2 regions of the Halobacillus sp. genome follow, and region 1 is predicted to be linked to the other one. Evidence: riboswitches for the same ligand, from Rfam matches in the RefSeq annotation. Region 1 holds a riboswitch; the other holds the start of a gene.
The links. A riboswitch is a leader RNA that binds a small molecule or an ion and turns the genes downstream of it on or off. The one in region 1 is predicted to bind FMN.
Positions count from the first base shown of each region.

Region 2: another riboswitch for FMN. It lies ahead of ribD (bifunctional diaminohydroxyphosphoribosylaminopyrimidine deaminase/5-amino-6-(5-phosphoribosylamino)uracil reductase RibD); the one in region 1 lies ahead of WAM07_RS16125 (ECF transporter S component).

Region 1 is NZ_JBAPTY010000384.1:18,876-27,653, reverse strand. Features, by position in the region: gene WAM07_RS16150 (N-acetylmuramoyl-L-alanine amidase) at 972-1,745, shown strand; gene WAM07_RS16145 (Spo0E family sporulation regulatory protein-aspartic acid phosphatase) at 2,008-2,178, opposite strand; gene WAM07_RS16140 (IS3 family transposase) at 2,360-2,455, shown strand; gene WAM07_RS16135 (collagen-like protein) at 2,611-3,183, shown strand; gene WAM07_RS16130 (YolD-like family protein) at 3,548-3,685, shown strand; FMN riboswitch at 3,861-4,009, shown strand; gene WAM07_RS16125 (ECF transporter S component) at 4,176-4,775, shown strand; gene WAM07_RS16120 (hypothetical protein) at 4,825-5,193, opposite strand; gene WAM07_RS16115 (hotdog fold thioesterase) at 5,211-5,606, opposite strand; gene WAM07_RS16110 (1,4-dihydroxy-2-naphthoate polyprenyltransferase) at 5,693-6,637, opposite strand; gene WAM07_RS16105 (isochorismate synthase) at 6,872-8,263, shown strand; gene menD (2-succinyl-5-enolpyruvyl-6-hydroxy-3-cyclohexene-1-carboxylic-acid synthase) at 8,263-8,778, shown strand, end outside.
Region 2 is NZ_JBAPTY010000266.1:174-5,585, forward strand. Features, by position in the region: gene ribE (6,7-dimethyl-8-ribityllumazine synthase) at 1-340, opposite strand, end outside; gene WAM07_RS11235 (bifunctional 3,4-dihydroxy-2-butanone-4-phosphate synthase/GTP cyclohydrolase II) at 357-1,550, opposite strand; gene ribE (riboflavin synthase) at 1,567-2,217, opposite strand; gene ribD (bifunctional diaminohydroxyphosphoribosylaminopyrimidine deaminase/5-amino-6-(5-phosphoribosylamino)uracil reductase RibD) at 2,198-3,313, opposite strand; FMN riboswitch at 3,447-3,596, opposite strand; gene WAM07_RS11250 (hypothetical protein) at 4,016-5,412, opposite strand, start outside.

The DNA of each region.
Region 1 (8,778 bases):
TGTTATCTGAGTTAATTGCAATTGATATAGACACAGTTTGAGAACTAGAGGAACCTCAAGACTTCTTTAACCCATAATTTGCTGACTTGGGAAAATAAACATGAAGGAAAAATTGTATATGTTCAATTAAAAGTGAGTGGAATTATTGTTGGATGGAAATTCTGTATTTAGATAGGAAATGGACGGCCATTAAAAGGAAAATGTAATACTCCAAATTCACCACAAGTTTATTCTTTGATAAAGAAAAATGATTTAATTATTTGAAATTCTTTCATTTGGTAACAAATATAAAAACCTCTCTACCGAGTCTTCAACAAACGAAGCAGGAGTGTTGAAGACTTAGCTGCAAGGTGAAATAAGGAAAAAGTTGGTTTACTCACTATGTTAGAAAGGGGCATACATTAAGGTACATCAGTACATTCTCCAATAAACGTAATCGGATTTATGTTGGCAGTGAATGGGGTGGAAAATGTATTGCCTTGGAAGTCGTTTGCGTTCACGGTCCATACAGCTAACCCTCCTGAAACCCCGCGAGTGATAGTTACTTAATAATTGGATTATTATGGACTGCAGGTTTGGTTTTCCAATACAAATCAAACCGTTAGTACCTGTACTCACTTTTGAAAGTGAGGCTAGAAAAGTCACAGTCTAATTAAAGCCTTTTTTGAAGCCCTTAAGGGTGTCCCCTGATACAGAAGTAATGGCTGTTGTCACTAGTTTAACTAGTCTAACTGTATAAAAATACCAAATGGGTAGAATCGCCTGTTCAAGTGAATGTACTATTTTTTTATTTAAACAGTTAAATGTGAGATTACTAATTTTAGACTATACTAATGCAACGCTAGTGACCAAAGTACATAATATCTTTTTAAATAGGTGAAAGATATAGTTTATACGTCCACTCCATTTAAATCTTTGCGCATTTAATATAAGGGGTTATAAAATAACCAAACTTATAAGGAGTGGTAATAGTGCCTAGATTGATAGCGCTAGATGATGGACATGGAATAGATACTCCTGGAAAACGAACACCTTTCATACCAGAAATCGGGATGTCAATTCATGAGAACGAATTTAACCGTGCGGTCGTCAATTTTTTGAAAATAGAACTCGAACGATGCGGCTTTGATACACTACTAGTGGCGCCTACAGACGTAGATACATCTCTACAACAGAGAACAGACTTAGCCAATAGTAGAAATGCCGATGCTTATATCTCTGTGCATTACAATGCTTTTGATGGAACATTTAGTGGAGAAGATGCTAGTGGTATAGAGATCTTTGTATATAATGGAGACTTAAATAATGAATCTGGGAAGTTGGCTAATGCGGTTGCTAAATATCTTCGAGAAGGCACTGTTCAAAATTTTCGTGGAGTAAAAGAAGAAAATTTCCATGTGCTAAGAGAAACCAATATGATCGCCATTTTAACCGAGAACGGCTTCATGGATAATAAAAGAGAAGCTCTGCTCATGATCGATAGGGCTTTTCAAATGGAAGTAGCCGTTGAACACGCGAAGGGGATCTGTGAATATTTTAACGTAGCTTACGTTCCAGCACCCGTTCCTGGTGGTACAGGATTTAACGATGTACCTAATGATCTATACTCGGCAACAGCCATTAAAAGAGCTAAGGATCTCGGTTTGCTTGATGGTTATCCTAATGGTAATTTTGGTCCTAATGATAGCTTGAAGCGTGGAGACTTTGCACTTGTGTTAATGAGATTATATGACTTGCTAAAGTAACTAAAATTAAAAATGGTTTTTAAAATATTTAAGCTATCTACGCCTTATCTTCAATTAAAGATAGGGCGTGGTTTATTAAAAATAGAAATAACAGTAACAGTAACAAAAATGTTTGTGAAAAAATTCTTTTTTTATGTAGAATTTTTGTTTTTAATTGGTTGGTATAAAACGGAAAAAAAGGTTTTGTTTTCTAATACTTATTAAACCGTCAAGGCCTGTACCTCGCTCTAAGTTTGGGGGCTTAATGTTGGTTTCCCTCACTTTACCAGTGTGAGGGTTTTTCTTTGCGCAGCTTTTCCAATTTGTTTAGTAAGCAATCCAGTTGTTGAGAAATAATTAAAACATCTAGAAAATCTACATTATTCATATAAGCGCAATACATCTTTTCTCTCGTTTCTTCAATTTGCTCTTCTAATCGCTTCTTATCGGACATTATACACCTCTCAAAATCTACAAAGAACTAATCTCCTATATAGGTTTAGATAAATTATACTATGTAGAATATTTTTGAAAATGGACATTTCATCCTCAGTTTCAATGGTCCAAAATGGAAATATGCTTAGTTGATATGTAGGTTTTTCAAATCCGCTGGAGCATAAGCTACGTATAAGGGGATTAAAACAGAGTTTATTTGTGGAGAAACATTTGAAACTCTAGAAGATTTGATTAAAGCTTTATTTGACGATGTCCATTGGTACAATAATATCTAAATTCATGCCCAATGGGTTATCATCTCTCAGTGGCTTATCGAAAAAAGTACCTAAGGTTCCTATATTATTGCGCTTTATTTAGATTGTAGTCAATCGTGAAAAGTCCAGTCAGATTTATTACTATTGCATATGCTGGGTTATATGTAGTGGAGGTGATGAATTTGAAGGTAAAAAAATACTGTGGTTTTTGTCCTATTTATCATCGGAAATCAACTAAATGTGACTGCCCTCCGGGTCCAGCAGGTCCAACAGGACCGCAGGGTGAAACAGGGGCTACGGGCCCTCAAGGTCCTGCAGGTGGGGTGTTGGATTTCGCTGATTTCTTTGCTCTTATGCCGCCGGATAATGCTGATACGGTAGCTGTAGGTACTGATGTAAGCTTTCCTCAGGATGGTCCTAGTAGTCCTGGTACAGGAATAACCCGCGATAATGATTCTGAATTTAATTTAGCAGACATTGGGATCTATCAGGTGCTGTTTCAGGTAAGTGTAACGGAGCCCGGCCAGCTTATACTGACTCTAAATGGAGCAGACTTAGCGTACACAGTAGTGGGGCGAGCGACGGGAACGTCTCAAATTATTGGAATGGCGCTCGTGGAAACAACTGTAATTAATTCAACGTTAACGGTGCGGAATCCAGCAGGAAACGCAACTGCATTAACAATCACACCATTGGCAGGAGGAACGCGTCCAGTTTCCGCGCATCTTGTGATAACTAGATATCAATAGTCAGTAACTTAAAAAATCTCTAGTGTTGAAGAGCAGCTCTGTACTAATAATTTAATTAAATCTCGTTAACATTTGAGATGCTATTACAAAATTGTAATGGCGTTTTTTTTTTGAGAAATTATGTTGAGGGTATGGTACTGTTTGGAATAAATAGAACTAAGCGTTAGGGTGGAGTATCGGAATACTTAATGAAATGTCATGTTGACTTCTGCAATGAGCATGATGTTAATACGGTTATTTTTGTGCAGTGAAATGCTACAGGAAGCCCTAATGTCAGTGGAGCATGCGCATTCTATTATTACACGAACTCTACTGGTGAGTAATGGTCCTAGAGATCAGGGGTGCTATAAAGCGGACATTATTAATGTTGCCGGAGCATGTGGAGGAAATCCAGAAGCTCAGGAGAGAAGATGAGCAAGTGGAGATAGCCGATCTTGATGAACAGAAGCTGGAAGAAATCGAGTTTGCTCTACAACGACTAAGAGCGACGACCTACCAGTAGAGATCAAACATCGTAACGGATTTGATTATGGCTTATGTTGTTGACGAATTGTTGACGAAACTCGTCAACAACGATCAAAATTAATCCTAATCAAACCAAAAGAGATCCGATTTGAAACTTAGGAGTTGCGATTTCATAGGGTTTTGTATAGAATAAACATACAATAACATATCGATTCCATCTTCGGGGCAGGGTGCAATTCCCGACCGACGGTGATGAGCGTTTTTACGCTCTTAGTCCGTGACCCGTTTGGCTTCGTGCTAAACGGTGGACCTGGTGCAAATCCGGGACCGACAGTTACAGTCTGGATGGGAGAAGATGACGAACGAAGCAGGTAGAAGTGTATCTATTTCTACCCACTGTTTCCTATGGACAATTACTCCACCCTAAAGCCCCTTTATGTATGCTTTAGGGTTTTTATTATGGAAATAGGAGTGCGTTCACCTTCATCTGGGATGTGAATCGATGAAAAAGATGAAGGAGGAGATCGATGATGAATCCTTATACAGGTCAATCGTCAAATTTGCTTAAATTAATTATACTAGCTCTAATGGGAAGTATTTCTATGGTTTTAATGCTGCTTAATTTTCCACTGCCTATACTTCCTCAATATTTAAAAGTTGACTTCAGTGAGATACCTGCACTGATTGCTGCTATTCTTTTTACTCCCTTAGCCGGCGTCATCGTAGAAGGGTTAAAGAATACACTTTACCTCATCTACACAGGGGCTGCTGATCCAGTAGGGGTAGTAGCTAATTTTGCGGCAGGTGTCCTGTTTGTGGTCCCGGCAGCCATGATCTATCACAAGTTCAAATCCACAAAATCATTAGTATCCGGCATAGTGGCCAGTTCTATTATCATGGCAGCCGGAATGAGTGTGCTTAACTACTTTCTCATTCTACCTGCGTATAGTTGGTTTATGGGATGGGAAACAATGAGTGCAAATGTTAAATGGATTACTATTTTAGCGGGAATTCTCCCGTTCAATGCGATTAAAGGAATTATTATCGGGGCTTTGTTTGTTCCATTATTCATTAAGTTAAAGCCGTGGATTGAGCAGAAGAGCGTTCGATCTTCCAAAGCCGCGTGAATAATAAAAAGCTGTCCAGCTTAGCTGGACAGCTTTTTATTATTCAATATTATTCATCTTCCAGTTCATCCACTCGATAGCGGGCTGTCGGCATAGCTTCTAAACGTTCTACGGGGATAGGTTCACCTGATTTCTCACTCAATCCATAACGGTCTTCTTCCATTCGCTGCAAAGCATCGTTGACTTCCATTAATTTCTCACGGGATTTTTCATAAAATGTCTGTTCTTTTTCCCGTTCGAACTGATCAGTTCCTAAGTTCCCCGGGTGATCGGCTACGCTTGAAATCTCTCCAGTGTCATCATTTTCGTAGTCGTTTTTCAATCGATCATCTTTATATTCCTCGAGCTCTTTTTCTGCTTCTTCTTTCATTTCTAAAAGCTGCTGTTTAAACGATTCTTTTTGTTTCTCTGTTAACATGTGAAATCGGCCCCTTTTCAATTATTTTTTACAGGTACTACTCCAATGGTACACCTGGATATCGAAATCGTTTCTTGTTCTTCATTCAGGATCTTAACTTCCCATACCATTGTATTTCGCCCAATATGAATTGGCGTTGCCTTACCGATGACATGCCCCTTGCGAATACTCTTAATGTGATTGGCATTAATTTCGATCCCGAAAATCTGCTGTTTCTCTTCATCCACATTTAAGTATGCGCCTATACTGGCAGCACTTTCCGCTAAAGCTACGCTTGCACCGCCGTGAAGAAAGCCCATAGGCTGATGAGTGCGGTGATCCACAGGCATGCGTATCTGAACATAATGAGCTTGAGCATGTTCAATTTCCATACCTAAGGTTTCCATTAGAGTGTTTTTTATTAATTTTTCCATTAGATATCCATCCTTTACCTCATATTTCCCGTTGCTTCAGGAGTCAAACCTATAGAAAAAAGGATGGCTGTAAGCCATCCTTTTAGTTATCCGAGAGGGATCGAAATTTCCAATAGCATAGAAATACCCAAAAGGACTCCATACATCGTGTTGGTTTTTGCAGTGGCTACCATGGCCGGCATCATTTCAAGAGGTTGTGATTTTCCTTTAAACCCTTGAATAGCCTGGTAACCTTTCGCTACACTGAATAGGGTAATAAATGACCAATAGGGTAAAATGCTAAAGATAATTAACGCGATCGTTAGTCCATAGGCGATTAGAAAAAGGACAGTTAAAAAGCGAATCGATCCTTTATGACCAAATAGTATAGCTAATGTCCTTCTGCCGTTATCGGCATCGCCAACTCTGTCGCGGATATTGTTAGCAAGCAGGATAGCTCCAACAAATATAGCGACGGGAATGGAGACAAGAATAACTTCCCATGAAATCGTCAATCGCTGGATATAATAACTAATCCCTACAATAATCGTTCCCATAAAAAAACCAGCTGTCAATTCACCAAATGGTGTATAGGCGATTGGATAAGGCCCGCCTGTATATAAATATCCAAAAAGCATGGAAACAAGCCCAATAACAGCGATCCACCAGCTTGAAGCGATACAAATATATACCCCTAACAATCCAGCCATGACAAAGAAGCCAATAGCGAGGGAACGTACAACACTTGGACTAATACCGTCTCTTACAATTGTGCCGCCAATACCAACGGAATTCTCATTGTCCAGTCCTCTTACATAGTCGTAATATTCATTAAACATGTTTGTTGCAGCTTGAATGAGGATAGAAGCTAATAACATTGCGGCAAATAACCCCAAATTGATCGGCTGCTCCATTGCAGCAAGCATTGTTCCGACAAATACGGGAACAAAGGCAGCCGTCAGGGTATGAGGTCTTAACAGCCTCCACCATACCTGGAAACCTTCACGTTCATTCAAGGAAGCTTTCATGTTTTGATTTGGAACAGAGCTCATAGATGTCCTCTCCCTTGTACTTTAACTACTCATATGATAACAAATTAAGTTTAGAGAAACACTTCTTGAGTGTCAATACATGTATTAAACTGTAAGATTGGGTGGACAATTCTTGAGTCAAGGGAAAAAAGAGAATAAAATAGATGTAGATTAACCTTTACTGAATCTAAACAAACGGTTCTTGAACCGTTATAAATGTATTATGACGTCCCCTGAGGAATGGGAGGAATTTTGATGCTTCATACACAAGCACCTCAAATAGATGAAATAATTGAAAAAGCCATAAATCAGGCGCAAGAAAGAAATGAACCACAATTGATTAGTGTGGTGGATCAAATAGAGCCATCAGATCCATTTCAATTTCTGGATGCTGGAACTTCCATAAACAATCATTGCTTGTTTTGGCGAAGCGCTGAAGAAGATTTTACAATGGTGGCTGTCGGATCGGCCTATAAAATGTATGCAAAAAACGAAAATCGATTTAAGGAAATACAGGTCATGTGGGACAATATCCATCAAAGTGCATCGACATATGATGAATTTAATGAAAAGGGGACAGGGATCGTTGCGCTTGGGGGATTTAGTTTTGATTCCAAACAAAATGAACAGGTCCCATGGGAAGCTTTCCCTGACAGCCAGATGACCATTCCAGCTTTTCTATTGACCAACAAGGGTCCTGAATCCTATTTGACAACAAATGTTCTTATATTTCCAGAAGACCACAAGCAGCAGATAATCACACAATTATCTAACCATCGTGATACTTTACTGAAAGCTGGGCATCAGACCTTTGAATTGCCGGTAAGAACGGACTCAGAAGAGATTGACCCGTCCGGGTGGAAGAAATCGATTGAACAGGCAACAGAAGATATTAAGAAAGGTTTATTAGATAAGGTGGTTCTTGCCAGGGAGTTACGTATTACATTCAATGATCCTGTCCAGCTCGCAGCTGTTATTGAAGCACTAGCGGCAACCCAGCCTAATAGTTATATTTTTGCTTTTGAAAGCGAAGGAGAATACTTTGTAGGAGCTACACCAGAGCGCCTGGCAAAACTGGATAAGCAGCAACTTGTTTCGACTTGTTTAGCAGGAACTATCCGCCGCGGGAAAACGAAAGAAGAGGATGTGCAGCTGGGGGAGGAACTGTTATATGATCCGAAAAACCGGCAGGAGCACCAATTTGTTGTAGAAATGATTCGCCAGGCAGTAGAAGCCTGCTGTTATAATGTTCAGATTCCGGAAGCTCCTGTACTGTATCCTTTAAAAAATCTTCAGCATCTTTATACTCCGGTAACAGCAGTATTGGAGAAAGGGTACACTCTGCTCGATGTCATTGAAAAACTTCATCCAACCCCTGCTCTTGGCGGCATGCCACAGAAAAAATCGGTTGACTATATACGGACCAATGAAAAGTTAAACAGAGGATGGTATGCAGGGCCGATCGGGTGGTTTGATATGCATAATAATGGGGAATTTGCCGTTGCTATCCGTTCGGCATTGATAAAATCCGATAAAGCTTCCTTATTCGCAGGCTGTGGTGTTGTAGAGGACTCAGATCCAGATGCAGAATATGAAGAAACACACGTCAAATTAAAACCGATGCTCTCAGTTTTAGGAGGATGTTAATGGAACATGTTGAGTCCTTAACCAAATATGTGACACACTTTGTTGACCAGCTCGTCTTTTCGGGGGTAGAGCATGTGGTTATTTCGCCAGGATCAAGGTCAACTCCTTTAGCTATGACCCTTGCAGAGCATTCCGAGATAAACCATTGGGTTCATCTTGATGAACGCTCTGCGGCTTTTTTTGCGTTAGGGATTGCTAAAGAACAACATAAACCAGTGGCTCTTGTATGTACCTCAGGCACCGCAGCTGCAAATTACTACCCTGCTATTGTAGAAGCTCATTACAGTCGTGTTCCTCTACTGGTGCTTACAGCTGATCGTCCACATGAACTCAGGGATACAGGCGCCCCTCAGGCTATTGATCAGACAGATATGTTTGGCAGCTATGTCAGGTGGTATCATGACTTAGCTGTTCCTGGAGAAGGGCTGCACATGTATGCCAGACGCCAGGCTGCAAGAGCAGTAGAAGAAGCTGTAGGAAATCATCCTGGACCGGTTCACTTGAACCTTCCATTC
Region 2 (5,412 bases), on a different contig from region 1:
AGATGACAGGAACGCCGCTTTGTTGAGAAGCCTGCGAAACTCCTTTCGCAGCTTCTCCACATACGTAATCAAAATGAGGAGTAGATCCTCGAATTACGGCACCCAGAGTAATTACGGCATCGTAGTTACCGGTTTTAGCCATTTTAGAGGCTACAAGAGGAATCTCAAATGCTCCCGGTACATGAGCTGTTTCCACTCCGTTCATATCCACTCCATGGCGTTTTAGAGCATCCAAAGCTCCCTCATACAGCTTACTCGTAATAAAATCATTGAACCTTCCTACCACAATACCAACTTTCAAACCAGTTCCTACTAAATTTCCTTCATATGTCTTAACCATCTTATTCCGCTCCTTTTTATAAATGAAACATATGTCCCATTTTAGACTTTTTAGTTTTCAAATAAAGTTCATTTTCCTTCCGGGACTTCATCTCAATGGGTACACGTTCCACTACTTCAAGATTGTACCCTCTAAGTCCGGAAATCTTTTTAGGATTATTGGTAAGCAGATTAAGTTTTGAGATACCTAAATCTCTTAAGATTTGAGCTCCCACCCCATAATCACGCAAATCAGGGCCAAATCCCAATTTTTCATTAGCCTCTACAGTATCAAGCCCCTGCTCTTGAAGCTTATACGCTCGCAGCTTATTCACAAGACCAATGCCTCTGCCTTCCTGCCGCATATATAACAGGACGCCGCTTCCATTCTCAGAAATCTGCCTCAACGCATTATGAAGCTGCGGACCGCAGTCACAACGGTAAGAGCCAAATACGTCGCCCGTCAGACATTCTGAATGAACACGGACCAATGTTGGTGTCTCAGGATCAATTTCTCCTTTAACTAAAGCAATATGTTCTTTATAGTCAATATCGTTCGTGTAAGCAATCGCCCTGAAGTCCCCATATTCCGTCGGTAAAGCAACTTCTACTTCTTTATTCACATGATTTTCAATTCGATACCGATATTGAATTAAATCGGCAATCGTAATCATTGGAATATCGAATTCATCGGCCATTTCGCGTAAATCAGGAACTCTCGCCATCGTACCATCATCTTTAATAATTTCACAGATTACTCCAGCAGGCCTCGCTCCTGAGAGCTCCGCTAAATCTACGGAAGCTTCCGTATGACCGGCTCGGCGCAGCACGCCTCCTTCTTTAGCAATCAGCGGGAAAATATGCCCGGGCTTTTGAAAGTCTGCGGCTGTCGCTTGAGGGTTCAGCATTTCCCTAATGGTAAGAGCCCGCTCATCAGCCGAGATGCCGGTTGTCGTATCCTTATGATCAATACTCACTGTAAAGGCTGTCTGGTTAGGATCCGAATTTTGATCCACCATCGGCATCAGTTCCAGATGATCGGCCAAACCACTGGTAACCGGTGCGCATACCAGTCCACGTCCATGCTTGATCATAAAGTTGATCATCTCCGTACTTGCGTATTCAGCAATCCCGACAAGATCCCCTTCGTTTTCACGGTCCTCGTCATCACAGACAATTACCAATTTCCCCTGCTTCAATCTTTCTATGGCTTTTTCAATTGTATCAAACATTACTTCACCTTCTTTTCTAGGCAAAACCGTTATCAGACAAAAACTGTTTGGTCATTGTCGATTTCGGCTGCTCTGAGTGATCTCCCTTTAAAAAATGGGCAACATACTTACCAATCATGTCACATTCTATATTCACGCGATCTCCGTTTTCCTTTTGCCCCAGGACGGTATGTTCCATCGTATGAGGAATCAGGGAAATCGTCACGCGGCTGCCTTCTACCCCAAATACGGTTAGAGACGTACCATCTACCGCAATTGAACCTTTATACACAAAATAATGAATAAGTTCTTCCGACATCTCGATTTCATAATATACCGCGTTTGATTCAGATTTTTTTGAAACAATAGTCCCCGTTCCGTCAATATGACCGGATACGAGATGACCACCGAATCTGCCTCCAGCAGCCATAGCCCGTTCAAGATTCACGGGGCTCCCCTGCTTTAATTCACTTAGATTCGTAGCTCTATAAGTTTCAGGCATAATATCAAATTCTACGGAACGGTCTGTATAGCTGGTTACAGTTAAGCAGACGCCATTGATTGAAATGCTGTCTCCTAACTTCACGTCAGATAGCACTTTCTCCGCAGATATACTAAGTTCCAGAGACTCGGTTTTACTTTTAATAGAATGTAAAGAGCCGATCTCTTCAATAATCCCTGTAAACATTGATTTCCCTCCTTCTTACAGACACAATTTTTATATCCTCCCCTATTTGTTCATGGGATACTACCTGATAATCAGGTGCGTTTTTCAATTCGCTGATCCCCTTTCCTGCTACTGGAGAAGATGCGTCTTTTCCTCCAATCAGTTTAGGGGCGATATAGGTGATGGTTTCTTCTACTTTTCCAGCTCGAACAAAAGCATCAGCAATGGTTCCTCCGCCCTCTACTAGTAAAGAAGTCATTTTTTGTTCTCCTAAGTACTGCAGAGCCTGATGGATGTCTATCTGGTCTACATCCTGTTGAATAACTCTAATATGGTCAAGATCCTGAAGTTTTTGGACCGTATTCTTTGAGGCATGCTTACCGGTAAAAATCCAGGTCGGAGCTTCCTGATTTTGAATAAGATTAGAAGACAATGGAATCCTGAGCTTGGAATCGAAAACCACACGAATCGGATTTCTTCCTTTTCCTTCTATTCTTGTGGTCAATTTAGGATCATCCAACAGGACTGTCTGAATTCCCACAAGGATGGCATCCGATAAATGACGATAGGTATGCCCGTCTTCCCGTGCTTCTTTTCCTGTAATCCACTGACTTTCGCCTGTGGTTGTTGCAATTTTTCCGTCTAAACTCATGGCCGCTTTCAAGCGTACATAGGGTTCCCCTGTCTGGATAAAGTGAAAGAAATCCTTATTGAGCTGATCCGCCTCTTCAGTTAAAACATTGGTTTCAACTTCAATGCCGGCTTCCCTCATCATATTTATACCTTTTCCTGAAACCTCTGGGTTAGGGTCATGGGATGCTATAACCACCCTCTTAATCCCGGCATCGATGATCGCTTTGGCACAAGGAGGGGTTTTACCGTAGTGGCTGCAAGGTTCAAGTGTTACATAGATTTCTGCACCCTTCGCTTTTTCTCCGGCCATCTGGAGAGCATGAACCTCTGCATGAGCTTCTCCAGCCTTCACGTGTACGCCCAGTCCTACCAATTCATTATCTTTGATAATTACTGCTCCAACAGATGGATTGGGGCTGGTTTGACCTACTGTTTCGCCCGCCATCTGAATCGCTGTCTTCATATATCGTTCATCACGGCTCATGTTCCCGCCTCCTTACGATGAATAAAAAAATAAACCCTGAAGAAGACATACTTCCCCAGGGTTTATATTACTTTTGATTTGCATACGCCAAATAAACGGTACGAGTCTACTTCTCTGGTACCTTGGCATGCTCCACATCCTTCTCCCATCCAGACTGTAACTGTCGGCTTTGGTGTTTCACCAAATCAGGAGGAAGAGTGCTTTACACTTCTTCCCCGTCGCGGGCTTAGAACAATTGTTCATCACCGCCGGCTGGGATTTTCACCCGACCCCGAAGGACTCTGTATTCTTTTGTATTACTATAAATATATATGAAATGACGCAAACTCGCAATTCTTTAGGTTTATTTCTTGAACCTCACCCATTTAACCATGAGTTGAGCCGTCCGCTAATGGCAGATATAAACGTCTTTCTTCTCCCCATTCGTCTGTATGTTAACCATTCATGTGTGAATAATAAAAGAAAATGGGAGGTCAGGTACTTGCCGTATATAGAGACAGATACTTCGTTTCATGCCCTCTCAACGTTTATCCGTGAAATGAAAACTTAGCCGATGACCTTCTTTAAGATTCTCTTTGAAGATCAAGTATCTAATCCTTGCCACGCTAAGTTCTTCACTTCTACATAATTGGTGAAATACAGCTATTTAAAAAAGAGGAGCTTCTTAATAGAAGCTCCTCTTAAGTTGTGCTAACAAAATGATTATAAAAATATAGGAATGTATTGCTCCTGTAATAGATCGATCCTTATTTGTGCACTTCCCTGTAAAGATCGTTTATGAGCGCCATGCCCCCCGGTACTATCTGTATGCCACACAAAATAACTGTTTTGCAATTGATCTTTGATTGGACTCACATAATCTTGATCGTATTCATAATGAGTTGACTCGTTCCCATTATCAGAAATAAATGAGTACGTTTCTCTTTCCATTTTGGAAAGCATGGGTAGTTTCAGCCAGTCTACTTTCACTACTTTATCCCAGGCAATTGGTTGTTTTAAAATCCGGACGGTACGTTTATGAGAGTCACTTACATAATGAATATCAACCGCAAGTATTCCACTTAGGAACACTGTAGATGAGTGTGGAAGCACATGAGTTTTTACAGACTGCAGATTACAGTCTAAGTTTAGAATTTCAAAGATGTCATCCGAAAGATTCAAAGATTCGAGGATGTGGATATCAACGTTCAGCCTGGCAAGCACTACAGGCACCTTAATTAAAAGAGGTTGCTTTTTTTCCGCAACTATTGAATCAACCTGTGCGATCGTGTGTTCATTTTCTTTTGACGAAACTTCCTGCAGACGGTTTTCTGGTAAAGTATCCATTTCTTTTAGTTTTGTGGTCAGAAAGGGAGGGCAGAATTCGCGCTTTAGAATATCCGAAAATCCATTTGACAGTGGCAGGATATCTGTTAAATAAACGATTGGATCTTCCTCATATTCATCCGTGGAAAATGATAATTCCTGCTCCAAGGACGAAGAAGATTCTAAATCTAATTCTTCAATTCCACGAGAACTTTCTGATGAAGACTCTGTGAGCATGTAAGAAATTTCTCTATAGAGGTCCTGCTCACTTATATGGGAAGGATTATTGTCTGAATCCTGGTCTACATTATGGTGCATCTCCGCTGACTGGCTGCTTTCCATTTGAGATACATAATGGTTTTTAAAACTCACGTATTCATTGGAAGACTCATTCTCAATCGATGAAACAATATCCTTTAACATGGAGTAATCTTCTCCAAAGGTAGTTTCCTGCTGTGGATCTCTATGCTCAAATGACTGAGCACTTATTTCCATTGATGATGATTCACCTAACATTGAAATAAATTCTTTTAAGAACGAACCGCTTTGATCATTATGACCAATAGATTCCTTTTTTACTGGATCCATCTTCCCCCTCCAGCCAAACTCATTTTCATTTGAACGTGCAGCTAGATCCTCTTGCATTGGCGGAGCGGTTTCATGATCATTCAAAGCCATGGTTTTCTTCAGGTTGTTAAAATATTCTCTTCGGTTTGAGGAAAGACGTTTTCTCATTTCCGCAGCACTGTCTGCTTTATTCTTTTTACTTTTTATTTTTCTTTCAGACATCTTTT